2 linked regions of the Moorella thermoacetica genome follow. The protein of the gene in region 2 interacts with the protein of the main gene of each other region in a pairwise test. Links are inferred from orthologs where the notes say so. Each region holds a gene or a part of one and is shown on either strand. Other genes may lie near its edges. The genes, in order: topA and MOTHE_RS03275.

Region 1 (15,475 bases), 290 kb from region 2 along the record:
TACCGCCCAGGAAGCGCTCAAGTTTCTCCCTTTCACCACGCAGGTGGGCTACTTCCTTCTTGGGCAAGAGATCAAAGGTACCCTCTTCTTCCATCCTTTCCAGTTCCTTTAGGCGTTCAATACGCCGACGGATGGTCTGGAAGTTGGTCAATGTCCCGCCCAGCCAGCGCACATTGACATAGAACATACCACAGCGTTCGGCTTCTTCCTTAACGGACTCCTGGGCCTGTTTCTTTGTCCCTACGAATAGGACCTTACCGCCATCCCGGGAGAGATCACGGATGAAGTTGTAAGCCTCTTCGATCTTTTTGACGGTGCGCTGGAGATCAATGATATAGATCCCGTTACGTTCCGTAAAGATATATGGAGCCATTTTGGGGTTCCAGCGCCTGGTCTGGTGACCGAAGTGAACCCCGGCCTCCAGCAACTGTTTCATGGAAATAATTGCCATGTAAGGCCACCTCCTCTAGTTTTAACCCGCCGCTACCATCATCCGTCCTAGAGGACCGCTGTACGGCACTGCTCCCGGCGTCCGGCGCGTGTGGAATCAAACACCAGAGGTTAGTATAGCATAAACCTCTGGTGCCGGCAAGTCATAAAGCAACAGCAACGACCATTATCACTAAAAATAAACTAAAACTGACTTAATGCCGGAGTTTCTCCAGTTCCTCCAGCAGGTGATCATTCAGGACGCGTATATAGGTACCCTTCATCCCCAGGGATTTGGATTCAATAACCCCGGCGCTTTCGAATTTACGCAGGGCATTGACGATAACAGAACGGGTGATGCCCGCCCGGTCAGCTATCTTACTGGCTACCAGGATACCTTCATCGCCGTCCAGTTCGGCAAAGATATGCTCCACGGCCTCCAGTTCGGAGTAAGACAGGGTTGCCAGGGCCACGTGGACAGCAGCCCGCTTCCTGGCTTCATCCTCAATTTTGTCGGCCTTGGCTCGCAGGATCTCCATACCGACTACCGTCGCGCCATACTCGGCCAGGACCAGGTCCTCATCGTCAAAGCGGACATTGAACTTGGACAGGACCAGGGTACCCAGGCGCTGGCCACCGCCGATGATGGGTACCACCGTTGTTAATTTGTTGTTGAAGACGCATTTTTTATCCATATCGAAAACGCAACCGTTGCCAACCTGGCAGAAATTGGCCTGAGTTTCGTCAATACGTAACAGTTGTTCGTTATACTGTTCCGGGAATCTTTCTGATTGGAAGACAATCTCCTCCATGATGTCGCAGGTGAAGCCTTCAACAAAGGCGTATCCCAGAACGCGAGCATGACGGCCAACGATATAGACGTTGGCTCCCAGGACGTCACGCATGACGCTGGCCATTTCCTGAAAATCAACCGGATTACCCGCCGCCCTTTGCAGGAGGCGGTTGATTTTTCTTGAGCGCTCAAGAAGAGTCTCCATAGGCATTCCATCTTCCTTTCTTTAGAGTATATATGCTTGCACATCGGTACGCTGCATGATGTCACCTAATTGTTTACGTACATAGGTGCGATCGATTACTACTTTACGCTCCTGCACCTCTGGCGCTTCAAAGAGGAGATCCTGCAGTATTTTTTCTAGAATGGTGTGCAGGCGCCGGGCACCGATGTCTTCGCCTTGAGTATTTACAGTATAAGCAATATCGGCAATTTCCGCAATAGCATCGGCTGAAAATTGTAATTCTATACCATCTACTGCAAGTAATGCTGTATATTGCTTTAACAGGGAATTTTTGGGTTCAGTTAAAATACGCTGAAAATCTTCACGACCCAAACTCTTAAGTTCGACCCGCAAGGGGAAACGCCCCTGGAGTTCAGGGATTAGGTCCGCCGGTTTGGCCACGTGGAAGGCGCCGGCGGCAATAAAGAGAATATGGTCTGTTTTTACCGGGCCGTATTTGGTTTGCACCGTAGTTCCTTCAACAATGGGTAGGATATCCCGCTGGACTCCTTCCCGGGAAACATCAGGGCCGTGGCTGCTCTCCCGGCCAGCTATTTTATCAATTTCGTCCAGGAAGATAATGCCCTCCTGTTCCACCCGCTGGACGGCTATGGCAGCGACATCGTCCATGTCGATGAGCTTGTCGGCTTCCTGCTGGGTGAGGATCCGCCGCGCTTCGGCTACGGTTACCAGGCGCTTGCGCTTACGCCGGGGGAGCATATTGCCCAGCATATCCTGGAGGTTTATACCCAGCTCTTCCAGTCCCAGCCCGCCCAGGATGACGCCCCCGGGGCCCGTGGTGTCTTCTACTTCGACCTCTACCATCATGTCTTCCAGTTCCTGGCGTCGCAGTTTTTCCCTGAGGATGGCCCTTTTCTCCCTCAGACTCTCTTCCTCCAGGACCGTACCCTCACTGTTCACCTGGGCACCGCCGAAAAGAACCTCCCAGGGGTTATGGGTACCCTTCTCTTTACCCTGCCTAGGAACAAGGAGGTCGAGTAACCGTTTTTCGGCCATCTTGGCGGCCTTAGCCTCTACTTCAGCCCTTTTCTCTATTTTAACCATTCTCACGGCATTTTCTACCAGTTCCCGGATCATCGATTCAACATCGCGGCCCACATAGCCTACTTCGGTAAAGCGGGTGGCTTCCACCTTTAAAAAGGGTGCCCCCACCAGTTTGGCGAGCCGGCGGGCGATCTCCGTTTTACCAACGCCCGTCGGCCCAATCATAATGATATTCTTGGGTAAAACCTCATCTCGCAGCTCCGGGTTCAGCTTCTGGCGGCGGTAACGGTTGCGCAGGGCCACCGCCACACACTTCTTCGCCTCTTCCTGGCCAATAATGTAGCGATCCAGTTCGGCTACTATCTGCCGGGGCGTAAAATCCAATCATTTTCCCCCCTCAGGGTTAAAGCTCTTCAACAATAATGTTGTTATTAGTATAGATGCAGATGGAGGCCGCAATGTTCATGGCTTCCCTGGCGATCTCCCCGGCCGTCATACTGGTATGGGCCACCAGGGCCCGGGCCGCTGCCAGGGCATAAGGGCCACCGGAACCAATGGCTGCAATACCGTCATCGGGCTCTACAATTTCGCCGTTACCGGAAATAATCAGGAGGTGTTCTTTATCAGCCACAACCAAAAGGGCTTCCAGCCGCCGCAAGAACCTGTCGGTACGCCACTCTTTCCCCAGTTCAACAGCGGCCCGTTGGAGATTGCCATGATAAGTCTCTAATTTAGCCTCGAACTTCTCAAAAAGGGTAAAGGCATCGGCCACGCTGCCAGCGAAGCCTGCCAGGACCCTGTCCTGGTAAAGGCGACGTACCTTTCGTGCCTTGTGCTTCATAACAGTATTGCCGAAAGTCACCTGGCCATCGCCGGCCAGGGCTACCCGACCCTGATGGCGGACGGCGATAACTGTTGTCCCTTCCATGGTCTACCCTCACCTTCGATTATCTATATTATCACGGCTGGCCCGCGGGTGGAACTGGCGGTAAACCTCACGCAGCTGGGACTGGCTGATGTGGGTGTAAATCTGGGTCGTCGCCAGGCGGATATGGCCCAGGAGTTCCTGGACCACCCTCAGATCCGCCCCTCCCTCCAGCAGGTGGGTAGCAAAGGTGTGGCGGATAGTATGGGGGGAAACCCCCCTCCGCAGGGCGGCCTTTTCTACGTAGTGGCTCAGGCGTTCCCGGACTCCCCGGGTTGTTAACCGCCCCCCCAGGTGATTCAAGAAAAGGGCCCTGGGTTCAGGAGGGATACGCCGGGCGGCCAGTTCCGGACGGGCCCGATGTAAATAATTCTCCAGGGCCTTAACAGCATAGCGACCAAGGGGTACCACCCTTTCCCGCCGGCCTTTACCCAGGACCCTGGCATAACCTGCTACCAGATCCAGGTCATCCTGGTCCATGCCTACCAGTTCAGCCACCCGGATACCGGAGGCGTAGAGCGTCTCCAGAATAGCTCGGTCCCTCAAACCCAGGGGAGTAGTCGCCGGGATACTTAAGAGTTTTTCCATTTCAGCATGGCTCAGACAGCCGGGCAATCTTTTCTCCCGGCGGGGGCCGGATAACAGGGCGACGGGGCTGCTCTGTACCTGCCCCGCCCGTAGAAGGAAGCGATAAAAAGCACGCAACGCGGCCAGTTTACGGTTCATGCTTGACCGCTGCTGGCCCAGCTGGTTCAGCCAGCCCAAGTAGCGCCGCACCATCCAGATATCGACTGCTGCAGGGCCTGCTTCCTGGCCCGCGCGTCCTGCTACGAAGGCGGCGAATTGTTCGATATCAGCCCGGTAGGCATCGACGGTACAGGGCGAAGCCTGCCTTTCGCCTTTTAGATACAAAAGAAAACCCTCCAGGGCTTCCCCAAAGGTAACTCCGGGCATTACCTCACCCCCGGACTGCATATATGCTATCATAATCACTTTTAAAGTGCAAGTTAATTGCCGGAAAATTCACCGCTACTGTTCCAGATTTCTAATGCCCTGGCCGCCAGGATCCGGTTACGTTCGACGCGGTTTTTCACCCGGTGTTCCAGGGGCGGCAGGAGACCGTAATTAATATGCATGGGTTGGAAGGGAGTGTGGGTGGGATCCGTTATATAATGCAGAAGGGCCCCGTGGGCCGTGGCCGGAGGAGGAATCAGGGGTTCCTCTCCCCGGGCGAAACGGGTGGCATTGACGCCGGCCACCAGGCCGCAGGCAGCAGATTCTATATAGCCCTCGACACCAGTTAACTGGCCGGCCAGGAAGAGCCAGGGATATCCCTTCACCTGCAGGGTCGGTTGGAGCAGACGGGGTGAATTAACATAGGTATTACGGTGCATCACGCCAAAGCGGACAAACTCGGCTTCCCTGAGACCTGGAATCAGGCGGAAAACTCGCTCCTGCTCCCCCCACTTGAGACTTGTCTGGAACCCCACCAGATTATACAGGGTACCGGCGGCGTTATCCTGGCGCAGCTGGACCACGGCATAGGGCTCTCGTCCTGTGGCCGGGTCGATTAAACCCACCGGCCGCATGGGTCCAAAGCGCAAGGTGTCAGGGCCCCTGGCGGCCATAACCTCCACCGGCATACAGCCCTCAAATACCACTTCGGGCTCAAACTCATGCCGGGGATGGCGTTCAGCTGTCACCAGGGCCTGATAAAAAGCCTCGTATTCCTCTTTATTTAGGGGACAGTTGAGATAATCGTCCTCCCCCCTGCCATAGCGGGAGCCTTTAAAAATACGGCTGTAATCCAGGGATTCAGCGGTAACAATAGGGGCCGCCGCGTCATAAAAATAGAGGTACTCAGCACCGGTAAATTCCTTTAGAGCCCGCACCATGGCCGGTGAAGTCAGTGGCCCGGTAGCAATAATCACCGGGCCGTTATCAGGAATAGCCTGGACTTCTTCTCTAATAACAGTAATCCCCGGGTGGGCTTCCAGTATTGCCGTTACCCTGGAAGCAAATTCCTCACGGTCTACGGCCAGGGCCTTGCCCGCCGGTACCCGGCAGGCTGCAGCTACCTCCATAATCAAAGAACCGGCCTGGCGCATCTCGGCCTTGAGCAGGCCGGCGGCGTTTTCTAGAGAATCAGCCCGCAGGGAATTGGAGCAGACGAGTTCGGCCAGGTATCCTGTACTATGGGCCGGGGTAAGTTTGCCCGGCCGCATTTCCCAGAGTTCAACTTTCATTCCCCGCCGGGCGGCCTGCCAGGCAGCCTCGCTACCGGCCAGGCCGCCACCGATAATAATCACTTTATCAGACAACTTTTCTCCCCTGCCAAATACTATTTTGCCTGCCGGACCTCTTCTACATAGCCACATTCTTTTTGGGGACAAACGAGGCGGCTACCCTGACGTGAGGCCTTCTCTACCAGACGCTTACCACAGCGCGGGCAGGTTTGATTGGTTGGTTTATCCCAGGAAACATAGGTGCAACGGGGATAGTTCTGGCAGCCGTAAAACTTCCGCCCCCTTTTCGTCCGCCGGGCAACGATCTGGCCGCCGCACTCCGGGCAGTTGACGCCGATGGTCTCCAGCAGGGGCTTGGTAAAACGACACTCCGGGAAACCGGGACAGGCCAGGAATTTGCCGTAACGACCCATCTTGACCACCAGGTTGCGACCACAGAGTTCGCATTTTTCCTCGCTGACCTCTTCCGGCACCTCCACCGTACCTATCTCAGCCTCAGCCTTTTCCAGGACCTCCTCGAAGGGGCCATAAAACTCCGCCAGCACCTGGCGCCAGGATATCTTCCCGGCTTCAATGGCATCCAGTTGCTCTTCCATATGGGCCGTGAATTCAACGTCTATTATTTTCGGGAAATGTTCCTTTAACAAAGCGACGACTACCCGGCCCAGTTCCGTGGGAACAAATTGTTTCTGCTCCCTGGTGACGTATCCCCGCTGGAGGATGGTTTCAATGGTCGGCGCATAGGTACTTGGTCTGCCGATACCCAGTTCCTCCATAGTCTTGACCAGGGTAGCTTCAGTATAGCGAGGCGGGGGCTGGGTGAAGTGCTGTTTGGGTTCCAGGGATTGCAGTTTCAGGGTCTGGCCTGTGGCCAGGGGTGGCAACCGCTGCTCCTGGTCCTTATCTTCACCATCCCTGCCCTCCTGGTAAACCTTTAGAAAACCCGGAAACTTGACGACCGAACCCGTCGCCCGGAAAAGACACGGCCCGGCAGTAATATCCACCGTCACGGTATCCATCACAGCCGCCTGCATCTGGCTGGCAACAAAACGCTCCCAGATAAGATTATAAAGGCGAAACTGATCGCGGGTCAGGATGTTTTTCAGGGACGCCGGCTCACGCCAAACTGAGGTCGGCCGGATGGCCTCATGGGCGTCCTGGATATCTTTGCGCCCCTTATACTGACGTAAACCTTCCGGAACATATTCCGAGCCGAAGCGTTCCATCAGAAAATCGCGGGCTTCCAGCTGAGCCACACTGGCCACCCGGGTGGAATCCGTACGGATATAGGTGATAAGACCTACAGGGCCCTGGCCGCCTCCCAGGTCAATACCCTCGTAGAGTTGCTGGGCCACCTGCATGGTACGCCGGGAGGTAAAGTTTAATTTCCGGTAGGCTTCCTGCTGCAGGGTACTGGTAGTAAAGGGAGCAGCCGGATTTTTCCGGCGTTCCCGCTGCTTTACTTCAGCTACAACATAGGTGGTTCCTTCCAGGGAATGAAGAATTGACTCCATTTCCCCTTCGTTTTTAACATTTAAATCCTCGCCGGCATATTTCACCAACCTAGCAGGAAAAGCCTCACCCTCGTTCTCCGGCAATAGCCAGGCTGTAAGGCTCCAGTATTCCTCCGGTTGAAAGGCTTCGATTTCCTGCTCCCGGTCGACTATCAAGCGCACGGCTACTGACTGCACCCGGCCGGCACTTAAACCTTTACGGACTTTGCGCCAGAGGAGAGGGCTTAAACGGTAACCTACCACCCTGTCCAGGATGCGCCGCGCCTGTTGGGCATCTACCCGGTCCTGGTCGATCTTCCGGGGTTTCTTGACCGCTTCCTGGATGGCATTGCGGGTAATCTCGTTGAATTCGATCCTGATGGCTTCATCAGGAAGGCCAAGGAGGTGCTGAAGGTGCCAGGCAATGGCCTCTCCTTCACGATCCGGGTCCGGGGCCAGTAAAACCCTCTGGGCCTTCTGGGCGGCAGCCCGCAGTTCCTTGACAATTTCACCCTTGCCCCGGATGGTTATATAACGGGGTTCAAAATTATTTTCCACATCAACGCCGAACTGGCTTTTGGGTAAATCCCGGACATGCCCCATGGACGGCTTGATGGTATAATTCTTACCCAGGAATTTGCCAATGGTTTTTGCCTTGGCCGGGGACTCCACGATAACCAAGGTCTTGGCCAACATACACCCTCCTTAGCAACGCACATAAAAACCTCCCGGCAACCGCCGGATCAATTGCTTCATCTCCAACATGATTAAAGCTGTATTAAGTTCACCGGCCGGTAAACCAGTGGCCGCCATAATGACATCCAGGTGAGATGGGGTCGCCTCCAAAACGGCCAACACCTTCTCCTCGATAGCGTTCAGGGTTACAGAGGCCCGAGTTTCTTCCCGGGGTAAACTCCATAGCGACCGGGGCTCATATTCTTCCAAAATATCTGCTACGCCGCTTACTAACTTGGCTCCTTGCTTAATCAAATCGTGTGGGCCCTGGCTATAACGGCTGGTGATGGGACCTGGGACCGCAAAAACATCGCGGTTTTGCTCCAGGGCCAGGTCGGCAGTTATGAGGGCGCCGCTCCTGGCCGCCGCCTCGACTACCACTGTCCCAGCCGTCAGGCCGCTGATAATCCTGTTCCTGGCCGGAAAATGGCCGGCATCCGGCGGCGTCCCTGGGGGAAACTCCGAGATAATTGCCCCGTGTTCCATAACCTGGCGGTAGAGTTCCCGGTGTTCCCGCGGGTAAACTATATCAACGCCGCAGCCAAGGATGCCCCAGGTCAATCCCCCGCCCTTGATGGCGCCCCTATGGGCAGCAGCATCAATACCCCGGGCCAGGCCACTGACTACCCCTACGCCAGCCTCCGCCAGGCCGGCCGCCAGTTCTTCGGCCACCTTCAGACCGTAGGCCGTCGCCCGGCGGGTACCAACAATGGCTATCTTAAAGCCTTCCCCCGGCAACCGGCTGCCCCGCCAGTAAAGAACCGGGGGCGGGTCGTAAATACGTTTCAATTCCGGAGGATAGACTTCTTCTTCGATGGTTATGACCCCGATGCCGGCAGCAGCCAAGGAAACCATTATTTTCTCCGGATGTACCTGGCGGCGCCAATTTAGCAGGGAAACTGCTCCTTTACCCAGGCCCTCCAGGGTTAAGAGTTCCCCTTCCGGAGCCTCCCAGGCAGCCCGGGCACCGCCAAAGTATTTGACCAGTTGCAGGACCCGGCGGGCTCCCAGGCCGGGTGTCTGCTGCAGGGCTACCCAGAATGGTTTTTCCTCCATGGTTTCTCCCCTGTCCCTATCTACAAAGTAATCGGAGCCACATGGTACGGTTTCTTAAAAGGATATCTATTTTTTACCGGCCCGTCAAGGTCGCATTCGAGAAGTTGCTCCCGTAAATGCGCCGGCAGCCAGCCCTTTTGAGTATTCTGACCAACAGGCAACCCCTTCATACTAACCCAAACTCTGGCGCAGTATCCGGACCAGATCGGCCCGGGTCCCCTGGCGGGCCGTCCAGGCCATACTGCTGGCCCCGGTTACCAGATCCGCCATGCGTTCCAATTCCTTCTCCGGATATTTTCCCGGCACCGGCAGGAGTAGCCGGATCATCTGTTGCACCTCTGCCAGGGAGGTCATCCCTAAAACAGTCAGGATGCGAGCGACCTTCACCGGTTCCGCCGGTTGTACGAACTCCAGGTAGGCTGCCAGCAGGAGGCCATTGGCCCGGCCATGGGGGATATTATGGCTGAAGGTTAGAGGATAACCCAGGGTATGCAGGATGGTCGTACGCGTCTGGGCAATGACCATGCCACCAAGGGTGGAAGCATACATGAGATCGTACCTGGTAGCAGGAGTCAACTCTCCCCTCACCAGGGCTTCCTTATGCCTGGCGAAGAGGCCCATGGCCTCAAGGGCCAGAGTATCGCTTAAAGGCGTCGCCCGCCTGGACAGGTAACCCTCGATGGCATGGCTCAGGGCGTCCAGGGCGGTATCAATGGTAACCTCCAGGGGGAGAGAGGCGGTATAACGGGGATCCACCAATGCTGCCAGGGGAAAACAGCGGTCGTCACTAAAGCCCTTCTTGATTTTCTTTTCCGGCAGGGTAAAAACGGCATGCTGGGTGACTTCGCTCCCGGTGCCGGCAGTAGTCGGTATAGCAATCACAGGTAGAGGCGGCTCCGGTAGCTCAGCCTCATAAAGGGCGGTTGCCGGTACTTTGTTGGTTGCCAGGAGGGCGATGGCTTTGGCCGTATCCAGGGGAGAACCACCGCCAATTCCGATGATAAAATCCGCCCCCTCGCTGCGGGCCATTTCAACACCCCGGCCCACTACTTCCAGGGTGGGGTTAGAAGGGACCTGATTGAAGGTCGCCAGGGTTATATCTAGTTTCTTGGCCAAGGCTTCAATATCGGCCATAGCACCGCTGGCTGTAGCGCTGTGGCGCCCGGTGACTACCAGGGCCCGGCGGCCCCTGCCTTTAAGAAAGACGCCATGATTGTTAACAGCCCCTTCGCCAAAAAAGACCTTTGTTGGTAAATAAAAACTGAAGGACATGACTATCTGTCTCCTCCAAAAATAGGTTTGTAACCTTACCCACCAGCCCCTTACATCAACCGAGCTTTTTATAGTTCGCTGACGGGGGCGGCAGCCCCCATGAGGGGCGAAGGTCCAACCTGCATATATGCCCAGGGGATGCCCCTGGGCGCTCAATCATTTGGTAAATAAACTGTATGAGGTGCTTATTTACCGATCAAAATAAATATTCTTCCCTGTGGCGGAGATGGGGATGCCGGCAATGACTTCGGCATCCATAAGGCCTGTTTTCCGGGCAACAACGCCGATACGGTACATAACGCGGTTGTCGACATTGAGGATACCGGCCGTCTTGGCGGCCGATCCCAGGGCAATACCCAGGTCTATGAGACGCCAGGCGCAGATAGGGCCGGCAAACTCCGGGCCTTCATGGGGTCCTTCCAGGTCGGCACAACGGGCAGCACCGCAGGCGCCGCAATCCAGGCCAGCCTTGGCTGCTTTCTTTAGCCCCACCAGGAGGACGGCATCAGAACGACGGACGTTCTCGCCATCGCGGTCAAAGTTTTTCTTGCCCTTCTCCTGGCCATAACGGGTCATCGCTATAGCCAGTTGCTCCAGGGAATCCCCCTGAAGGATCTTTAGTTCAATAAAATCTTTACCCCCGGCTTTGGGGGCCGTCCGGGCAGCAATAGCCATCAACTCGGCAACCAGTTCCATTGCTTTAAATTCCGGCATGATGAAAAACCTCCTCTGCATATTTTTTACCCTATCTTCCGCATCCTACCCTAAAACCGAATAAAAATTGAATTTGTTATGCCGGCAAAACATTATAGTAAAACTTCCAACCTTATATTTCAAGGCTCCTGAGCAAGGAATGAAATTTAAGTTTTACGCCCTCTCACCCCAGTCCAGGCTGCGGTACTGGATGGCTTCAGCCAGGTGGGCTGCGGTGATTGTTTCCTCCCCGGCCAAGTCGGCTATAGTGCGTGCCACTTTGAGCAAACGATCATGGGCACGCATAGAGAGGCCTAATTTATTGAAGGCATCCCGTAATATGCTCCGGGCCTGGGGTGCCAGTCGGCAAAAGCGATGCACCTGCTGGGGAGTCATGGCGGCATTACAGGTAACCCCGGTACCCTTTAACCTTTCCAACTGGCGCTGGCGGGCAATTTGTACTCTTTTTCTCACGGTAACTGAATTTTCTGCCGGGATCACGGCTTCAACCTCCCTGTAGGTCAAACGGGGCACCTCCAGGTGCAGGTCAATGCGATCCAGTAGAGGTCCGGATAACCTCTTCCGGTATTGCGCTACTTGATGGGGGGTACAAAGGCATTCCTTTACCTGGTCACCATAATACCCGCATGGACAGGGATTCATACTGCCAACTAAAAGAAAATCAGCAGGATAAGTAATAGCCGCGGCTACCCTGGAAACAGTGACCACCCGGTCCTCCAGGGGTTGGCGCAGGGCCTCCAGGACATCACGGCGATATTCGGCCATTTCGTCCAGGAAAAGGACGCCGTGGGTGGCCAGGCTTACCTCGCCGGGTTTGGGGAACCGCCCGCCACCAATGATGCTGGCTGTTGAGGCAGTATGATGGGGAGTACGGAAGGGGCGTTCCGTTACCAGCCCCTGGCCCGGGGCCAGTAAACCAGCGGCACTGTAAATCTTGGTCACCGTCAGAGCTTCTTCATAGGTTAAGGGGGGCAAAATGGTAGGCAGACTCCTGGCGAGCATGGTTTTCCCGGCCCCGGGACTGCCGATAAGGAGGATATTATGGCCACCGGCAGCGGCTATTTCCAGACCGCGTTTGGCGGCCACCTGACCTTTGATGTCGGCCAGGTCCACCCCTCTGCAGGCCGGCGGCGGACTATCTCCTGCAGCCTTTATTTCCTGTAATTCACCCTCTCCCCGCCAGTAAGCCACCACCTGGGCCAGGCTTTCGGCTGCCAGCACCCTTAAGCGGGTAGCCAGGGCGGCTTCATTGGCATTGGCGGCCGGGACGATAAAAATAGCCCCGGGCTGGATCTCCTGGAGGGCCAATGCCATAGGCAAAACCCCGGGAATGGGCCGCAAGCTCCCCTCCAGGGAAAGCTCGCCTACAGCATAAATGGCCAATTCTGGTCCGCTACCGATAGCTTCTGCAGCCATCAGGATACCAAGGGCAATCGGCAAATCATAGATTGGACCTTCTTTTTTGATGTCACCAGGGGCTAGATTAACAATAATCCGGCGGAGCGGAAAGTCAAAACCCGAATTTTTAATAGCTGCTCGCACCCGTTCCCGGGCCTCCCTCACCGAGGGATCCGGCAGCCCCACTATATCACAAAGGGGCAAACCATTACTGATGTCCACCTCTACCCGTACGCTCTGCCCCTCCAGGCCTACCAGGACGACTGAGTTAACAATGGCCAGCATTTTGAACCCCCAGGTGGTTTTATGTCCAATATTTGCTATTCGCCACCAGAACGGGAGTTCCTGCTAAGGTGGTGAAAAAGACTAATCATTAATACTGGGCGGTACCACTACCTGGGTTGGTTATGGAATCTTGGCCTATAATTTACACTGATTGGCAACAATGGTATAACATAATGGATGAAACAGTTAGAATTCTACTCGATCTACAGTCCGGAAATAACATTTTCCCCTATGTGATGCAAAAAATGGACTTTTTCAGGGGGAACTAACTAAGGCGGCAAAAATTATTGCTACGGATATGTTTTTTTCATGGAAGTCTAGAGTATCTCCCGCTCACATTCTTTTGTAACTCAGGAAATCAACACCTGAACTTTAGCCTGGACTTCTGCTACCACCCCTGCCGGGACTTTACAGGCAAATTGCGCCTCCCTTGCCCGCCAGTCAAGGCTTTTTACCTGGTCTGCCAGGATCACTCCGGTAATCTTTAAACCAGCCGGTATCTCTACTTCAAAGGGATAACCCTTCGCCTTTGTAGTAACTGGGCAAAAAAGGGCCAGTCCCACTTTGCCGTTATAAAGTTGCGGTGAAATTACCAGCGCCGGCCGCCTGCCAGCTTGCTCATGTCCTGCCCGAGGATCAAACTGGAGCCAGACTATATCACCACGTTCGGGAATATAGGTTTCCATCTCGTTTACCATATTTCCCGCCCAACCTGAGGCCCAGTATCTATTTCACTATGAATATTTTCAGGTTTAACCCGGGCTAACATTTGTTCCAGGCTGTATTGTTTGCGGCGGATAATTATCGCATCCTCATCTACCTGTAAATCAACCGGTGTGCCTTCTCTAAGGCCGATTTTTTGGGCTAGCGACAAAGGGATACGTATCCCTAAACTATTGCCCCACTTTTGCACATGAGGTTGCATAACGATTTTCACTCCTTCTTTGTTTATACATAGTATATACTTTTAATGCTATGGATACAAGTAAGAAATAAGGGGGACGCAAATACTAGCGTCACGTCTCCTACCTATTTTTTAGACTTTTTATCTGTACAATTTGACCAACACTTTCACAAACCGGCAGGCCGTTGCTAATATCGACCTCTACCCGTACGCTCTGCCCGCCAGGCCCACGAGGACGACGGAATTGACAATGGCTAACATAGTTAATTTTGCTATTCGCCGAAAGACATAAGAGTTCATGCTGAGATGGTAAAATAGACTACTCATAAATAACCTCGAGGTCTTTGTCTTTGATACGAATATTAGCCTGGCGCAAAAGTTCGTTAGTATAATCTTCCCAGCGATTTTCAACCATGTACCGGAACTCGTCCCCGCGGATTTCCGGGTGTTTATTGCCCCAATCCGCTTTAAACTTTTCCCGTAAACGGCTAATGGGCATGGTTCGCATGAGCCTTTGCACCCGGTATTCTGTTAGCGCTTCCGGACTGGTAAAGCCCATCAATTCCATGAACTTCTTTTCAACCTCTTGCAGCCTTTCTATCTCTTCCTTGGCCTTTGCGTCTTTAAGCGCCTCTTTTAGGGATTCCTGGGAAAGGGTCTCTATTTCCTGGTAACGCCGCCGGGCCTCGTCTATAGAAACTTCATATCCCTCTTTAACCGCTTCCTGGTACAGAACCTCTTCCCGCACCAGCCGGTTAAAAGCCTCATTCTTCTCCCCTGTCATTTCGCTTTGACGTTTTGCCCGCAGGTAGTAACGCTTTTCTTCTGGCGACATCTTGGACCAGTCCCGTCCGGATTGCTTAAGAAACTCGTCTATAGAAACAGTTCCTGATTGAACCCTCATTTCAGCCATTAATTGCATTCTAAGCATTTCTTTTTCCAGAGCTTCCTTATTTATTGGTTGACCATTTACAAGGGCTACTGCCTCCTCGATTTCTTTTGGCGATTGAGAAGATCGGGCGCAGGCTGTAAAGGCGAGGATTGATAGTAAGGTCATAACGATTAATGCTTTCAACAGGATCCGATTGTTGCCGGCGAGCACATTATCCCCTTCTTCCATGCGGTACATTTGCAAGTTATACCCGATCGCTTTAACCAGGTTAGCGATTACCTCTCGTAGTACCAGCGGCGGCCTAAACATGGCTGTTTCATGGACACCGGCGCCGGAAACCTCTATGCCTAGCCGGCGAGCTTCGGTCATGGCCCGTAAAAGGTGAAAATCATGGGTGACGATAACGGCACTTTTCCAACCGTGTTTGCGCATAATGTTGAGGGCCCCAACCAGGTTTTCCCTGGTGTTGCTCGAAGTGACTTCCTCATAAATTACATTGGCAGGTATACCATGGGAAATAAGAACCTGCCGGGCGGCGCTTCCTTCCGGGGTAGGATTAGATCTCCCAATGCCACCTGTCGTAATTAGCGTCGCTGCATATACCTGTTGATAAAGAGTTTCGGCCAGTGTAATACGTTCCATTAAAGCCGGGCTTGGACCATTCGCCCAAACAGCAGCACCTAACACTATAATCACATCAGCTCGCTTGGGAGCCGTGTTCCACCCAAACCATTCGATATACCAGTACGTACTACCTAATATCAAGGTAATTAAGGCGGCAAAAATTATTGCTATGGATATGTTTTTTTTCATAACAATTCTTGAGTTTCTTCCCACCTTCAAAAATGCTTTACTTATTCCCTTTTCCCAGTTCTTTAAGGCAATCTAATTGCAACTATTCCTATTTCGGGCATTTCGTGAGGAAGCTTTATCCAAATTTTCCTGGGAGCCCGTGGGGTTTGGTGCCTGTAAGATAAAATGAATATAGAAGGACTATCCCAAAGCCAATTAATGTCAAGCTAAGTAAAATGTTAATAAAACTGAAACGTCTTGGTCGAAAATGTACTTGAACTTCCGGGTTATCAGTGTAGACCCTTGCTGGCCT
Region 2 (15,351 bases):
GGGTTGCAAATTGCTCCAGGCGCAGGATAATTACCGGCCAATCCGGCCGCCAGGGTTGCCTGAACACCCGGTTTCCCCAGGACCAGCACTCCGCCACATATTTAACTACCTGGCTCATTCCGGTCGCCCCTCTTCGTGCTTCCATATTATTAGACGCCGGCCGGGGTTATTTGTTCCGTAAAAATGGACTGAAATTGTTGGAATCTAGCTTGCCATAATACGTAATAATTGTCAGCAGGGCCCTGGGCGGGATAATCTCGTAACGGTAATAGCGCTGGACATAGGCCAGGGCCTCCTTTAATTGTTCTTCACCGGCCATCCTTTCCAGTTCCAGCCAGAACATCGCCCCCCGGTTGTAGACAGCCTGGCGGTAGTCCTGTTCGCTACCGTATTCCTCCAGGGGGAGGTTGATGGGCGCACCGGTGCGGGCAGCGAGTTGGGTAATCTCGGCCAGTTTGGCCTGATAAAGGCCGGGATCGAAGTGCCGGTAAAACAGGAGGGTGCTGTACTCGGCCAAGCCCTCGTCAATCCAGGCCGCCTGCCGGGTGTCGTTACCCACCAGATTGTACCACCACTGGTGGGCGACCTCGTGAACGACTACGGCAGGGTTATATGGTTTGCGGTTGCTCAGGAGCAACAGGCCAGGGTATTCCATGCCGGCCAGGTTGTCCAGGGGGACAAAGGCTATATGCAGGTAGCTGTAAGGATAAGGTCCATAGAGCTTCTGGAAAAACTCCAGAGCGCGGGCGGCGACATCCAGGACCGCCGGCGCCATCTCCCCCCGGGACGCAACTACCAGTTGCACCCTGCCCGCCTGGCGGGTGGTGAATTGCCAGTCCGGGGCCGCTGTAAAGGCAAACTCCCGTACCGGCTGGTCGCTATTAAAAGACCAGTCTGTCCATTCTCCCCTTTCCTGGCGTCCCGTCAGCCGGGAACTGGCCAGGACCTGATAGCCGGATGGCAGGGTGAGCCGCACCAGGTAATAGGCTGCGCCGGCGAAGTAAGGGTCGCCATAGGCCGTACCGGCCACCCCGGCCCAGGTATCCTCCGTGGGGGGAGCCAGGATAGGGTACCAGCCGGATACCGTGCTCAGGTTCCCATCCCGGCCCAGGCGCATATCCCCCGGCGGTACTATAGTCTTAAAGGAAAGGACCACGGAAAGGGTCTCCCTAGGGGCCAGGGCCCGTGGTAGGGGCACCTCCAACCGGCTGCCCTTGAAGTGTACCGCCACCGGCCGGTTGTTTACGACCGCCCTGGTGACCGCCAGGCTGGCGCCATTACCGAAGGGAGCATTGGCCGGGAGGTTGAAATTGAGCTGCCGCAAAGGAGTGAGGAAAGGATTCTGGTAAGCCAGGAGCAGTTCTCCCTGAATCTCGCCGCTGGCCGGGTCGTAACGGGCCTGGAGGTCGTAGACGGGGTAGTAACGAAAACGGACCCCTGTGCTGCCCCGGAGGGGCGGCAGGGGCAGGTCAGATCCCCCCTGGCTACTCGAAGTCCCCAGCACTGCCAGGGCCAGCTGGAGGGGGATGTAGAGTTTATCGCCCACCAGGCGGGGGGGTACTTTGAGCTGCCGGGGCTCGCCGTTGAGGGTAGCCACCGGGCTGCCGGCAACAACTCTGGCGCTCCCCGCCCCCCTGAGGACGCCCTGGCCATTATACCAGTCGGCGCTGCCGCCGGCCAGGGGTAGAAAATCCCCCGCCGAAACGAGTACCTGCCCGTCTGCTTCCAGGGGCGGTGGGTCCAGGACCACCTGTTTGAAAGTAGCATCCGTCGCAATCGCCGCCGGCTCCGGGACGAGCCGGGGATAAAAAAAGAAAGCCAGGATGGCGAGGCTTAAGACTGCCATCCCCACTATCCTCTTGGGCAAAACGTTCCACCGCCTCGCCCTTTATTTCGACAGCCTCACCCTTTCTCCTGCTGTAATCATGAAAAATTAACCCTTACAGAGGGTACCGCCCCTGACCAGGATGATGGGCAGGTTGCACCTTTAACAATAAAAGGCTTCCCGGAAAATCCTGCCCGCATAGGTACCGCCGCCAGGTACATAATAAGACTACAGTTATCCGGGAGGAGGGAAAAAATGGGCATCTGGCGAACCAAAAAAATAGCTGACCTGATGCAGGAAGCTGGAGACAATCAAAAGCTCAAGCGGAGCATTGGCACGCCGGAACTAGTCGCCCTGGGTGTAGGGGCAATTATCGGCTCCGGGATTTTTGTCCTGACGGGAGTGGCTGCCGCCAACTACGCCGGCCCGGCCCTGGTTTTCTCCTTTATCCTCTCCGGCCTGGCGGCAGGCCTGGCGGCCCTCGTTTACGCTGAAATGGCCGCCATGATCCCGGTGACCGGCAGCGCCTATACCTATGCTTACGCTTCCCTGGGCGAGATTATCGCCTGGCTCGTGGGCTGGAACCTGGTACTGGAATACCTGGTGGCCTCGGGGGCCGTGGCTGTAGGCTGGAGCGGTTACATCACCGATATGCTGGCGTCTGTGGGGGTCTTTCTGCCCCGGGCCCTGGTCAATTCTCCCTTAAGCGGCGGCCTGGTTAACCTGCCGGCTATCTTGATCACCGTCGTTATGACCGGAGTGGCCATTGTCGGCACCACCACCAGTGCCCGGACTAATAAGATTATCGTCGGGGTAAAAATCCTGGTGATCCTGGCCTTCCTGGCCTTAGGCGCCCCGCGGGTAAACCCGGCCTACTGGCACCCCTTCCTCCCCTTCGGCGTCACCGGTGTCGTCCACGGGGCGGCTATTATCTTTTTCGCCTACATCGGCTTCGATGCCGTGGCTACTGCCGCCGAGGAGGTGCGCGACCCGGCACGGGAATTACCCCTGGGAATCATCGGCTCCCTGGCCCTCGCCACTATATTATATGTGGCCGTTACCATTGTTCTGACTGGTTTGACGCCCTACACCAACTTGAACACCCCTTCCCCGGTGACCACCGGCCTGCTGGCTGCCGGCGTCCGTGGAGCTTCCCTTATTGTGGGCACCGGCGCCCTGGCCGGTTTGACAAGCGTCCTGCTGGTAAACATCTTTGCCCAGAGCCGGGTCTTTATGGCCATGGGCCGCGACGGCCTGCTGCCCCCTCTCTTTACCAGGGTCCACCCTCGCTTCCATACCCCCTGGCTGACAACATTAATCGTCGGCGCCTTTATCACCCTCATCGGCGGCTTCCTGCCGGTGGATATCATTGCCGAGCTGGCCAATGTAGGTACCTTGTCTGCCTTTTTTGTGGTTTCCGTGGGCGTCATGGTCCTGAGGCGCACCCAGCCGGACCTGAAACGGCCCTTCAAAGTGCCCCTGATGCCCTGGACGCCCCTCCTGGCCATAGCATTTGCCGTTTACCTTTTCTTCAACCTGCCAGGTCTAACCTGGATTCGTTTCGGCGTCTGGGTAACCCTGGGACTGGTGGTTTATTTCGCCTACGGCCGTCGCCATAGCGTCCTGGCCCGGGAGGAGGAATCTAAAGCCGTCCCCCGGCCGACCTACCGGCCCTCACCCCTGGAGATGCCCGCACCGGCTCGAAAGCCTTTCCCCTTCAAGCTACCGGCCCCGGACCTCTTGCGTATGTTCCTTCCCCGGTGGCGGCGGGATTAAGGCTGGAGGCGGCTCCAGATATTCGGCCACGAACCTTTAACCGCCAATAAAAAAATTCCGGAAGGGCATCCTCCCGGAACTTTTACTGGGTGTCCATTAAATCCCTACTGGGCCGGCTTTTCCCCCAGGACTACGCTGATATTTAAGGTCTGACCGCGGCGGAAGACCTGGAGCTGTACCTGCTGGCCAATCTTCATACTCTGGATCTTATTCACCAGGTCACTGGCGTCCTTTACTGCCTGGCCATCAACCTGCAGGATCACGTCATATTTTTGGAGGCCCGCTTTGGCGGCCGGGCTACCGCTCACCACCTGGACTACCACGGCACCTTCCTGGCCCTGGAGGCCCAGGATGTCGGCCACGTCCGGGGTTACCTGTTGCAGGGCCACCCCCAGCCAGGGCCGGCTAATCTTGCCCTTGGTCATGAGGTCCTTGAGGACCGGCTGGACCGTGCTGCTGGGAATGGCGAAGCCGATTCCCTGGGCGTCGGCGTTAACGGCGGTATTGATGCCGATTACTTCGCCTTTAAGGTTCAGGAGGGGACCGCCGCTGTTGCCGGGGTTAATAGCGGCGTCCGTCTGCAGCAGGTTTTCATAATGGCGGTTCTGGACGTCTATGGGCCGTCCCTTGGCGCTAATTACACCGACGGTGACGGTATGGTCCAGTCCGTCAGGATTGCCGATGGCGATGGCCCAGTCCCCAACCCGTACCTTGTTGGTATCCCCCAAGGCCAGGTAAGGCAGGGGTTTACCCGCATCGACCTTCAAAACCGCCAGGTCCAGAGAACTGTCGGCGCCGATCACCTGGGCATTCAGGGGTTTGTCAAAACCGACGATAGTTACCTTGACCTGCCTGGCGCCCTCGACGACGTGCTGGTTGGTCAGGATATAACCGTCGCTGGAGATAATAAAGCCCGAACCCAGGGCTCGCTGGACCTGAGGGCCGGTATTAAACTGGTCGCCGAAAAACTGCCGGAAGAAGGGGTCATTGAAGGGGCTGCTGCCCTGGGTTTCCGTCACCGTGTCGATACGCACTACCGCCGGGCCGGTTTTGTCAACGATATCGGCAATGGTCTCCGGTCCCAGTCCCGCCGGGATGCTGGCCGAGGCCGGCTGGGCTGTGCTAACAGCATTCTGGTACGCCTGTTGGGGCCCGGCTGTGGCGCCGGTGATATGATAGAAACCCGCCGTAGCCGCTACCCCGGCCAGGAAAATTAATAAGACCAGCAGCGCGGAAATCCTTGCTCGTCCATCTCGTCGCCACATACTTCATACCTCCAATCTTTTTCTTTGAGGGGTATTATAAAATAGGAAGTTGAAATTAAAATTAAGACAACCTGAGAAAATCCTAAGAAATTGGCATGGCTGGCAAGCGACGGCTGTGAAACTCTTATGCCAAAGCTTTTGCTCAATTAGCATTATATAGCGCCCTTCCTGCCATTGCAACCGCTAATAGCCTCTGGTATACTGTTGGGGGGAGGGGTGGAAATCCTCGTACTAATTAAAAATCAAATCCGGGCCCTCCCGGTGGCGAAAGGTCAGGTGAAAGCATGAAGAGATGGAAGGTTATCCTTTTTCTTGCCGGCTGGCTGATCCTGGGATTCCTGGTGACTGCCGTTAACGGCCTGGGGGAATCCGCCCACGGCGAACATGCACCTACCACAACCGCTGCCGAGACTGCTTCTTAAGCGCCACCGGGCGCTTTTTAATTATGGTGCGGCGCACCCCGCGCTAGCAAGCCCAGCGCCGTAAGATTTATCCTAAGAGGGTGTTTCAACTTGCAAGCTGAAGCGATCTTTACCGGCACCGAGATGCTCCTGGGGCAAATCGTCAATACCAACGCCGCCTTTTTGGGCCGGGAACTGGCTGCCGCCGGGATCAGCCTTTACCGCCAGGTGGTGGTCGGCGATAACCTGGTACGCATCCGCGAAGCCATCGATAACGCCCGCCGGCGGGCCGACCTGATCATCGTCAGCGGCGGCCTGGGGCCGACGGAGGACGATCTCTCCCGGGAGGCCCTGGCCGCAGCCCTGGGCCTGCCCCTGGTGGAAGACCCGGCGGCCCGGGAAAATGTCACCCGTTATTTTGCTGCCCGCCGGCGCCCCATGACGCCCAACAACCTGAAACAGGCCCTGCTGCCGGCCGGAGCCAGGGCCATGGACAACCCCCACGGCACGGCGGCCGGTGTGTTCCTGGAACACGAAGGTAAGGTCTATGCCCTGCTGCCGGGACCGCCGCGGGAGTTTGAACCCATGCTAGTGAACCAGCTCCTGCCCCGGCTGGAACCCTACGGCGCCCGGCGGGAGATCATCTTTTCCCGGGTGTTAAAAATCGCCGGCATAGGCGAATCGGGTGTTGAAGAGGCTGTAAAGGATTTATTGCACAGCGACAACCCTACCCTGGCGCCCCTGGCCAAACCCGGCGAGGTAACCTTACGCCTGACGGCACGGGCTAAAAGCCAGGAGGCAGCCCGGTCACTAACTGCACCGTTGGAGATCACCATCAGAGAACGCCTGGGGGATTACATCTTTGGGACTGATGATGACACCCTGGAAAGTGTTACCGGCGCTATCCTGGCGGCCAGGCACTTAACCCTGGCTGTGGCCGAATCCTGCACCGGCGGCCTGCTGGCCCACCGGGTGACCAACATCCCCGGCAGTTCCGATTATTTCCTGGGCGGCATGGTAACATACAGCAACGAGGCCAAGGTGAAGTTCCTGGGGGTGGAACCGGAAGTGCTGGCCGCCCGCGGGGCTGTCAGCCCGGAGGTGGCTGCCGCCATGGCCCGGGGCGTACGTCAAGCCGTGGGAACGGATATAGGTATCGGTATTACAGGCATCGCCGGTCCCGGGGGTGGCAGTGAGGAAAAACCGGTGGGGCTGGTATACCTGGGGATTGATTTCCGGGGTCAAGTCGAGGTGCGGCGGGAGCTTTTTATGGGCCAGCGCGAAAATATCAAATGGCAGTCGACCCAGAGCGCCCTCTATCTCCTCTGGCGGAGTTTACGGGCACAGTGTGAGTAAAGATAAGGTCATGCCAGGCCCGCTGGCCGGCAGGGCGCTTTTAAACTTTGTCAACGGGTAAAAATATGGTTGCCTATTTGCATTATCTGGGGCCGGGTCCAGATCCAGGCGCTGGTGGCCTTGGCCGGGTTAAAGAAATACAGGGCACCCTGGCTGGGGTCCCAGCCGTTTAAAGCGTCGTTGGTAGCGGCGTAATCCCGGGCCAGTACCGCCACCTGCCAGTAACGACCGTTGGCAACGCTCTCAAAGGCCCAGGGCTCAAAGATAATTCCCGGGACGGATTTGGGAAAGGCCGGGTCGCGCAGGCGGTTCAGAACTACGGCTACTACGGCTACCTGGCCGGGATAGGGTTCATCCTGGGCCTCGGCAGCCACCAGGCGGGCGAGGAGGTTGATATCGTCAGCCCGGAATCCGGCGGTCATAGGTTTAGCCGCCGGCGGTGGGACCGGGCGGTGAAGGTAAAAGTTCACCCCGGGAATGAGAATGCTAACAATAACTACAGCCAGGAGGACCCGGATCTGCCATCCTGCCGGCAGGCGCAGCGGCTTGAGGTTCTGCCAGGCGCGCTCCATTTCGCCCCTGGTGGCCTGCCAGGCTGAACGGAGCCAGGACAGGACAGACACTGCCCGAGGGGCAACCCGTTCTTTAATATGGCCGGATAATTCCCCGAGGCGGGTTTTCGCTACCCGGGCAGCATAACGTAACCGTTCTTTTAGCACCTGTCTCCCTTTCCTCCACCCCTGCCGTTTCAACCTGGGCGACCAGACCATGCGCCTCAATCCTTCCCTGCCAGGATTTAATTATAGTTTGGCAAAGAAAGGCTTTAAACTTGCAAGGGCATGGTTTAAGGAGAGGGCCTATGGCTTTCCTTCATTTCTTCCCATGCGGGCAGGGGGACGGCAACCTTTAACCGGACTTCGCTGCCGTATTCCGTTTTTATTACTTTCCCGCCGCGGCTGCGAACCTGGTAGAGCAACCGGTCCAGCTCGGCATAACTGCAGGTTAATTCCAACTCACGGGTTACGACCCGCCGAATGCTCCCCGCCTCTTCCAGGACACGGCGGGCCGCCTGGCCGTAAGCCTCAATCAGTCCCCGCACCCCCAGCTTTTTGCCGCCAAAATAACGTGTCACCACTACCGCCACGTTGGTCAGGCCCAGGCCGGTAATGGCCCCTAAAATCGGCCGCCCGGCCGTGCCGCCGGGCTCGCCGGCATCGCTGTAATAGGTTATTTCTTTCTTCCCTATCCCCAGCCGGTAGGCAAAACAATTATGGGTCGCCTGGCGGTGCTCCGCCTGGATCCTGGCAATAAAATCCCTGGCTGCCGCATCACTATCTACTTCACAGGCATGACCGATGAAGAGGGACCGCTCAATTTTAAGTTCGGCTATGGCTTCCCGGGCCACGGTGAGGTAGGAAGAGCCATTCTCTATGGAAGTTCCACTTTTGGCAGCTAAGCCGCGCCGAGCTCCTTCTTTCTTCATAAGGCAAGCAGCTCCCTAAGCGCCTCTTGCAGGGCATAAAAAAAGGAAGTGCCTGCCACACTGCCCTGGTATTCTCTAAGCCGATGTTTATCCACAGCCCGGAGCTGGTCCGGCAGAGCCCTGGTTACCTTACCGTGAAAAGATATTTCCGGCCGGAAGGTAGCAGGTTTAGCGCCGGTAGAAAGTGGTACGATAACTATCGTCGAAAGGTAGTTGAAGGGTCCATCGGAAACGACTACGCCATAAAGCGGTCCTCGTAAGACGTGGCCGGTTCCCACATATTTCTCAACTGCCCTGCGCACAAAATCGCTTAAGGTCGGAAACTCTTCTGAGTCCCGTACTGCTTCAATAGCTTTGAGCAGCTCTGCCGGCATCCTAACTGTCGTACGTAATTGTTCCATATAATCGCCTCCCCCTTGTCTGTCATTGCGTTCATTCTAACATTTTCCCCGTAAAGATCAATATGGTATATATAAATCCCCACCGTTTGGGAAATAACAAATCCAACGGTGGGGATCTGGAGTCATATCCTCTATCAGGTTAGACCCGCGGCTGGCTGGCCGCCAGGACCCAGACTTCCGTTTCCTGCGGCAAACTCTCGGCCCGCAGGTCGATTTTCCCCTCCCCGAAGCGGCGTACATTGGCCCGGCCGGCCGTAAATTCGTCAACCCCGGCAATGGGAAAACCCTGCATGCCAGGGACCAGGTAATGCATGGGCAGGACTACCCGCGGTTTCAATACCTCCACCACCTGCCAGGCCTGAGCGGCATCGATGGTAAAGTACCCGCCCACAGGGATCATCAATACGTCCACCCGGCCAATCTTATGCACCTGTTCATCATTAAGAACATGCCCCAGGTCACCCAGGTGGGCCAGGCGTAAATCCCCCACTTCCAGGACGAAAATGGCGTTTTTGCCCCGTTTGGCGCCGCCGGCATCGTCGTGGTATACAGGCACCGTATAGGCATGGACATCTTTAAAGGTCACGTTAACTTTCGCCCAGTCTCCCTCGGGCGTCAAACCCCGCCAGACTTCCGGGTTGCCCTTGATATTATTCAGGTAATTGTGGTCGAAATGCTCATGGGATACGGTCACCACATCAGCCGTGACCACCGGCGCTGCCGGCGAAACCTGCGGGCCGTAAGGGTCGGTCACCAGCCGCACCCCCGCCGGGGTTTCCAGGTAAAAGCTTGAATGACCTAACCAGCGCATACCAAACCCTCCTTGCAGATACTTCCGGGAAATGGGAGGCCTCTAAACCGCTCTTTCCCGGTATAAATTACGAATTTTAACTTCATGTTCGCCCAACATTTCAAATATTGATTTTTGATTTTCGCTGATTTCATTTAGCTTTTTCATAACTTCGATCCGAAATTCCGTCAGCATACCTACCTGCTCAAAGGTTGCATTCAGCCGCTTCTCCACCCGATCAAGCCTTTCAGTAAGCTCCTGCCTGGTACTGGAAATCTCGGTGTGAAGTTCCTGCCTGAAGCTGCTGATTTGATTTGTGAACTCTTGCCTGGCGTTGCCGATTCGGTCGGTGAGTTCCTGCCTAACACTGCCGATTTGATCCGTGAGTTCCTGCCGGACACTGCCGATTTGGTCGCTGAGCTCCTGGCGAACGCCGCCTATTTGGTCGGCGAGTTCTTGCCTGACGCTGTTGACTTGCTCCGTGAGCTCCTGCCTGACTCCACCTATTTGTTCCGTGAATTCCTGCCTGACACCGCCGATTTGATCCGTTAATTCCTGATGGACGCTTGCGATTTGGTCGTTAAGCTCTTGTCGGACGTCTCTAATTTGCTTCGCTAATTCCTGCCTGACGCCGCCGACTTGATTCGTAAGCTCCTGCCGGACGCTGCCTACTTGATCCGTGAGTTCCTGCCGGACACTGCCGATTTGGTCGCTGAGCTCCTGGCGGGTTTGCTTTAGTTCCCCAGCAATCTGGGTTACTAGTTCGTACAAAGCATCAATCTTATCCCCCATTATTCCCATCTCTCCCAACCGCTAATCACTGTATCCTTATTTTAACAGAGCTCTAAAAGCCTGTCCAGCCTACCGTTAAAGCTTATTAGCTCCTATTTTGTACGCCCCCCATCTCCAGGCCAGGTGACATCAAGCTGTACTAACTTCTTCCTATAACCACTGGCTCTATTTAAAGTATCAGTTATTAGACATTTAAAGGCTGGAAAAAATTCCAGCCTTTGCTCTGATTTTATGTGCTACTCTAAGTTATCTTCGGGTAATAAAGGTAACGTATCAGCACCGTGGGTTAAAACTGTTACTCTAGCTTCTTTCCCCAAGCGTGCCCAGGTCATTTCCAGGGCTTCTTCTATTGTATCAGCATGCTTAAATCCGAGTTTTGCCGCCACTTCGGCGTTTATACCATCTGAAACCAGGCAAACCTCGGCATGCTGGCGCACCTTAGCCCAGGCCAGAGCCAGGGCGCCGGCAACCTTATCTTTAATACGCCCTTCTTCAATTTGGGCATCGATGTCCTCCGGTTTTTGGCCGGCGAACTCCAGCATCTCCGGGTGGGTGACGGCCACTCCTTCCGGGCAGGGGGTGACGATAATAATTGTCCCTCCCTCTTCTACCAGCATGTCACACGGATATAATGTCTTATGGGCCTGCCAGAATTCAATGTCGCAAGGATGGGAACTGGCCAGGACAATGGGCGTGCGCCCCGGCGCCGGGATACCGTAAACCTGCCGGCTGATCTCCACCCCGGCTCGGAAGGCCTGGCGGATATCGCCGAAGAAAGCTTTCACTACACGGCCCTGAGGATCCAGGACAGTATTAAAGATATATTTTACTCCCGCCCTGTCGGCGATGGCTTCCATTTCTTCTCGCACTTTATTTTCCACAATGCCCAGCATATTTCGCCGGGTCCGCACACTCAGCAAATGGGTGGCCGCTGTAGTATCTTCACCACAAATCCCGGGCTGGACGATTTTTGCCCCGCCGCTGTAACCGGGGATGTGATGGGGAACGATACTGCCGATGCCAATAACAACATCTGCTTCAAGAACCACGCGGTTAACCTTTACCGGCGTACCGTTAGCCGTAAGGCCGAAATCATGGAGAGCCATCGGGTTGCGGAAGTCATGGTTTATTACTTCTACCTGCGCTAATACTTCGGCACCTAATTTTTGTTGCAATTCTTCCAGGGTCATAGGTCGGTGGGTACCCAAAGCCATGAGGATCTTAATATTCTCCTTGCGTACACCCCCGCTCTCTAACTCCCGAAGTATAGCCGGGACAATGATATTGGCTGGAGTCGGGCGGGTATTGTCGTCGCACAGGAGGAGTACTCGGCTGGTTGGTGATACCATTGTACCCAAAGACTGGCATCCGATAGGATTTTCTAACGCCCTCTGGATCTCTACTTCCGTAGAAGGTATTTCTTTCATAGCTACCGGTGATAGAACTGCCTTTATTTTTTCTTCGGGAATGTGAAAGGTAAGTTTGTGGGTTCCGTAAGGTAGACTGAGTCGGCAACTCACTTAATCCTTCTCCTCTCGGCCCTCTAACAATATTCCTAATACTATTTACATACCACTTTAATATACTTCTTCACCAACACCGCAATTTGAAATGACATCTCTAGGATGCTGGTTTCGTTTTAAAATGCAATGTATTTTTCATGCATTATCGTCATTTAATGTTATAGTTCAAATTATAGCACTGCCCACATCAATCGGGTGGGACTCTATAGGACTCTTTCTTTTTTATAGCTCGTAAAACCTTTTCCTGTGGGCTCATTTCGAACATATGCTCACTCCTTTATTGGATTAGCTTAAAATGGCGTTGGCAATGTATAACATAATCAAAGAAACGCCCCAAGCAATTGTAGTCGGAACCGACCACGTCAGTGTTTGTTCCTTAATGTCATCGACACCTAAAAATCTATTGACTACCCAGAAAAAACTGTCATTGAAATAAGAATATATCAATGAACCTAAATTGGCTGCTTGAACAGCAATGATTGGATTAACGGAAAGATTGGCCAAAATTGGTGCAGTAATGGAAGCAGAGGTAATCATGGCTACTGTACCGCTTCCCTGGACTAATCGTACAAAAGTAGCAACAAAAAAGGGTAACAAAAATGGAGGCAGAGGGCTAGAAGCAATAAGTTGAGCTACATAATTACCGACACCACTGTCCCTTAACACCTGGCCTAATGCGCCACCAGCACCTGTAATTAAGATAATTATACCAGCTGAAGAAACCCCTTCTTCCATCTTTTTTAGTACTTCAGACCGAGAAAGTTTCGGAGCCAGACCATAAATAGCAATAATAAGACCAATACCAACCGCTATTACCGGATTACCCAGGAAAACTAGGTAGCGCGCCCATAGTTGGTTTATTTTCATAGCTGTCAGCAACGTATTGACAAAGATTAAAATTAAAGGAATAACAACAGGGGCAAAGGATATAAAAGCGGAAGGCAGGTTGCCATTTTCAGGCAATGCTTCTTCGGCAATCTGAGAAGATTGGTAAGGTGGTCGTATCCAGCTCTGACCATCTTCACTGGGTAATTGATATATTTTTTTACCCAACCATTTGCCGTACAAAACCCCAGCTATAGTTATTGGTATGGTAAATATAAGCCCGGAAATAATTACCATACCTACATCAACTTTAAAAATGCCTGCTACTGCCAGAGGTCCCGGTGTTGGTGGTACTGCACTATGGGTAGCCACTAGACCGGCTGCCAGAGCGACACCAAGAGCAAGTACGGATTTTTTGGTTCTACGTGATAACGCTTTAACCAGGGGTGTTAAAATAACAAAACCCGAATCGCAGAAAATAGGAATAGAAATGACATATCCCGTTGCGGCCAGCGCCCATTCTTCTTTTCCACGTCCTAGATACTTTAAGAAAGTATAAGCCATACGTTCGGCAGCCCCGGATACCTCCAGCAATCGTCCCATCATTACGCCAAAACCAATTACGAGACCGATACTTGCTAAAGTATTACCAAAGCCAGTAGTGATTGATTTAGCAAGGTTAATATCACCTGTAGATGGTGACATACCACCAATTAACCCGATTACGGAAGCCGCAATGATAAGAGCAGGAAAAGCATGAATTTTGGTCCTCAGTATTAAATATACAAGCACAAAGATACCAACAATCAGACCAATAATTATCTGAATTCCGGAAATGCCTCCCATGAAAATACTCTCCTTTCTCTATTTAATTCTTTACCAAACACCGCTAAACTCTTCCTACCTACACCCCTTTCCAGGTTTGGCATTTAAATCCTATTACAATACTTAGGTTCGCGTCATTATTGCCCCCATTTTCAAGGCATCCACCATACTTTCGGGGTTGGCTGTCCCCTTTCCAGCTTTACCAAAAGCGGTACCATGATCAACTGAGGTCCGTATTATTGGTAATCCTAAAGTGATGTTTATCCCGGCAACCGATCCCCACTTGCCGGTGGCATTGTCATATTTAAAGCCGATTAATTTGGTTGGAATATGGCCCTGATCATGGTACATAGCTACTACAGCATCATACTGGCCACCCTGGAGTTTAACAAAAATGGTATCTGGAGGTACCGGGCCATCTACCTGGATTCCCTGCTCCCTGGCGGCGGTGATAGCCGGACCGATTTCCTCGATTTCCTCGCGGCCGAAGAGACCATCCTCGCCGGCATGGGGGTTGAGTCCAGCGACCGCAATTCTCGGCATTGAAATTCCCATTTTTAAAAGAGCATCGTTAGTCAATTTGATTACTGTAAGTACCCGCTCCTTTTTTATCAGTGATGGTACCTGACTGAAAGCCACATGGGTAGTCACATGGGAAACCCGAAAATTCTTGTCAACGAGCATCATGCAGTAGTCCTGCGTTTTCGTCAGGTCGGCGAAGATCTCCGTATGCCCGGAGTAATGATGTCCGGCAAGGTTGATAGCTTCTTTATTAATGGGACCGGTGGTGACGGCATCAACTTCCCCGGCCAGGGCGAGTTCAATGGCTCGGGTTATATACTGGAAACTGGCTTCACCCCCCATGCGGGTTACTTTGCCGTACTGCAACTGGTTCAGGTCAACATTTTGCATGTCCAGGACATCGATGGTGCCATACTCATACCGGCCTTCACCAGGACTGGTCACGGCTCGAACGGACAGGTTAACTCCCGCGATCTTGATAGCTTCGCCCATCAGGCCGGCATCGGCTATAGCCAGAGGCCGGCATAGATTATAAATCTCTGGTATGGCCAGGGCTTTAGCAGTAATCTCAGGCCCAATGCCGCAAGGGTCACCTACAGTAATAGCAATTAAGGGTTTTACCATCTCATACCAACTCCATTTCACTTTTCATTCTCTGTTGAAGAAATTCATTTACTTTGATCAGGGAATCGGGGGAACCAAAACCGCCGGCTTTAGTAACGATTGGTAGTCCATCACCCCGCCCCCCTTCCAGGTACCCCAAAGGGATACCCGGCAACAGATCGGCCGCCAGGTTAATTCCTCTGGCTTCCAGAGCCCGGCAAACGTGAACGGCAGTATCTCCGCCAGTAACTACCAGGGCACTTATCCTTCGCATATTTAAGAGGCGGCTGGTGATAGTGCCAAGGGCTAAAGCTATAGCTTTGCTTCCTGAGTTGGAAACCCTATCTCTGTCAATTGTCTGGAAAAGGCTATCTACGGCTATAATAATTAAACCTGCGCCTGCATCTTGAGTTGTAACTTCCTGCAACACCCTTTCTATTTCAACAGCCGGTTCTCCGGTAAGTATAGCTTCCGTCTCTACCTTTACAGCCTGACACGCGCTAACCTCAGCCAGGCGTTGCACCTGGGCGGCAGTGACCGGGTTACGCGAGCCGGCAACCAGGAGAATAGCCCCCTTTTTATTTAATGGATTATTAGGCACTGGTTTTAGGTTCCAGGCCAGAGGTAAATGGGCGGCCATGCCGGCGGCGCCGGCCACAATGACATCCCGCTGGAAGCGGCTGATTGCCCGGGCGATATTCCTTAGGTCCTCTTCGTCGGCGGCATCAAGGACCAGCACCTGGCTGTTTGTACGAGCGGCCTCCAGGGCAGCTACCAGTTCTTTCACTCCCTGGCGCACAGTCGCCAGGTTAATCTGGCCTACCCGACGGCCCATCTCCCCCTGCAGGACGGTAGGGATGTGGCAAAGGGCTGCCCTGGCATCGCCAGGAGTAAGGCTTACGGAAGCCGCGGCCGTCTCCATGCCCTCGCTTATCAACAGGTGGCCGTCAACCACTAACCGCCG

The links.
Region 1: the proteins of MOTHE_RS03275 (region 2) and topA interact in binary tests that used the Escherichia coli proteins (3 or more experiments, as listed by UniProt). The link is inferred for Moorella thermoacetica from one-to-one orthologs.

Annotation. Positions count from the first base shown.
Region 1 is NZ_CP012369.1:942,056-957,530, reverse strand. Bases 5,264-8,215 are described here. They hold topA (type I DNA topoisomerase), read right to left. Parts: upstream 7,811-8,215; coding sequence 5,717-7,810; downstream 5,264-5,716. Other genes in these bases: dprA (DNA-processing protein DprA), read right to left, coding at 7,820-8,215; trmFO (methylenetetrahydrofolate--tRNA-(uracil(54)-C(5))-methyltransferase (FADH(2)-oxidizing) TrmFO), read right to left, coding at 5,264-5,696. In the rest of the region: rpsB (30S ribosomal protein S2), read right to left, coding at 1-451; GTP-sensing pleiotropic transcriptional regulator CodY, read right to left, coding at 645-1,427; ATP-dependent protease ATPase subunit HslU, read right to left, coding at 1,449-2,834; ATP-dependent protease subunit HslV, read right to left, coding at 2,854-3,378; tyrosine recombinase XerC, read right to left, coding at 3,388-4,329; more of trmFO, read right to left, coding at 4,383-5,263; more of dprA, read right to left, coding at 8,216-8,905; MOTHE_RS04755 (iron-containing alcohol dehydrogenase family protein), read right to left, coding at 9,077-10,177; MOTHE_RS04750 (ferredoxin domain-containing protein), read right to left, coding at 10,367-10,891; MOTHE_RS04745 (YifB family Mg chelatase-like AAA ATPase), read right to left, coding at 11,045-12,574; endoribonuclease MazF, read right to left, coding at 12,925-13,272; MOTHE_RS04735 (AbrB/MazE/SpoVT family DNA-binding domain-containing protein), read right to left, coding at 13,266-13,499; MOTHE_RS04730 (ElyC/SanA/YdcF family protein), read right to left, coding at 13,798-15,183. UniProt on the Escherichia coli protein: Releases the supercoiling and torsional tension of DNA, which is introduced during the DNA replication and transcription, by transiently cleaving and rejoining one strand of the DNA duplex.
Region 2 is NZ_CP012369.1:652,667-668,017, reverse strand. The notes cover bases 6,288-9,115. They hold MOTHE_RS03275 (IMPACT family protein), read right to left. Parts: upstream 8,107-9,115; coding sequence 7,468-8,106; downstream 6,288-7,467. Other genes in these bases: MOTHE_RS03265 (MBL fold metallo-hydrolase), read right to left, coding at 8,647-9,115; MOTHE_RS03270 (YlcI/YnfO family protein), read right to left, coding at 8,103-8,507; MOTHE_RS03280 (cell wall hydrolase), read right to left, coding at 6,674-7,342; MOTHE_RS03285 (competence/damage-inducible protein A), read left to right, coding at 6,288-6,623. In the rest of the region: MOTHE_RS03305 (polysaccharide deacetylase family protein), read right to left, coding at 1-118; MOTHE_RS03300 (M1 family aminopeptidase), read right to left, coding at 167-1,846; MOTHE_RS03295 (amino acid permease), read left to right, coding at 2,081-3,601; MOTHE_RS03290 (trypsin-like peptidase domain-containing protein), read right to left, coding at 3,706-4,866; MOTHE_RS13240 (hypothetical protein), read left to right, coding at 5,151-5,288; more of MOTHE_RS03285, read left to right, coding at 5,379-6,287; more of MOTHE_RS03265, read right to left, coding at 9,116-9,318; MOTHE_RS03260 (hypothetical protein), read right to left, coding at 9,361-10,089; MOTHE_RS03255 (lactate racemase domain-containing protein), read right to left, coding at 10,326-11,609; MOTHE_RS03250 (GntP family permease), read right to left, coding at 11,898-13,283; 4-hydroxythreonine-4-phosphate dehydrogenase PdxA, read right to left, coding at 13,386-14,408; MOTHE_RS03240 (four-carbon acid sugar kinase family protein), read right to left, coding at 14,410-15,351.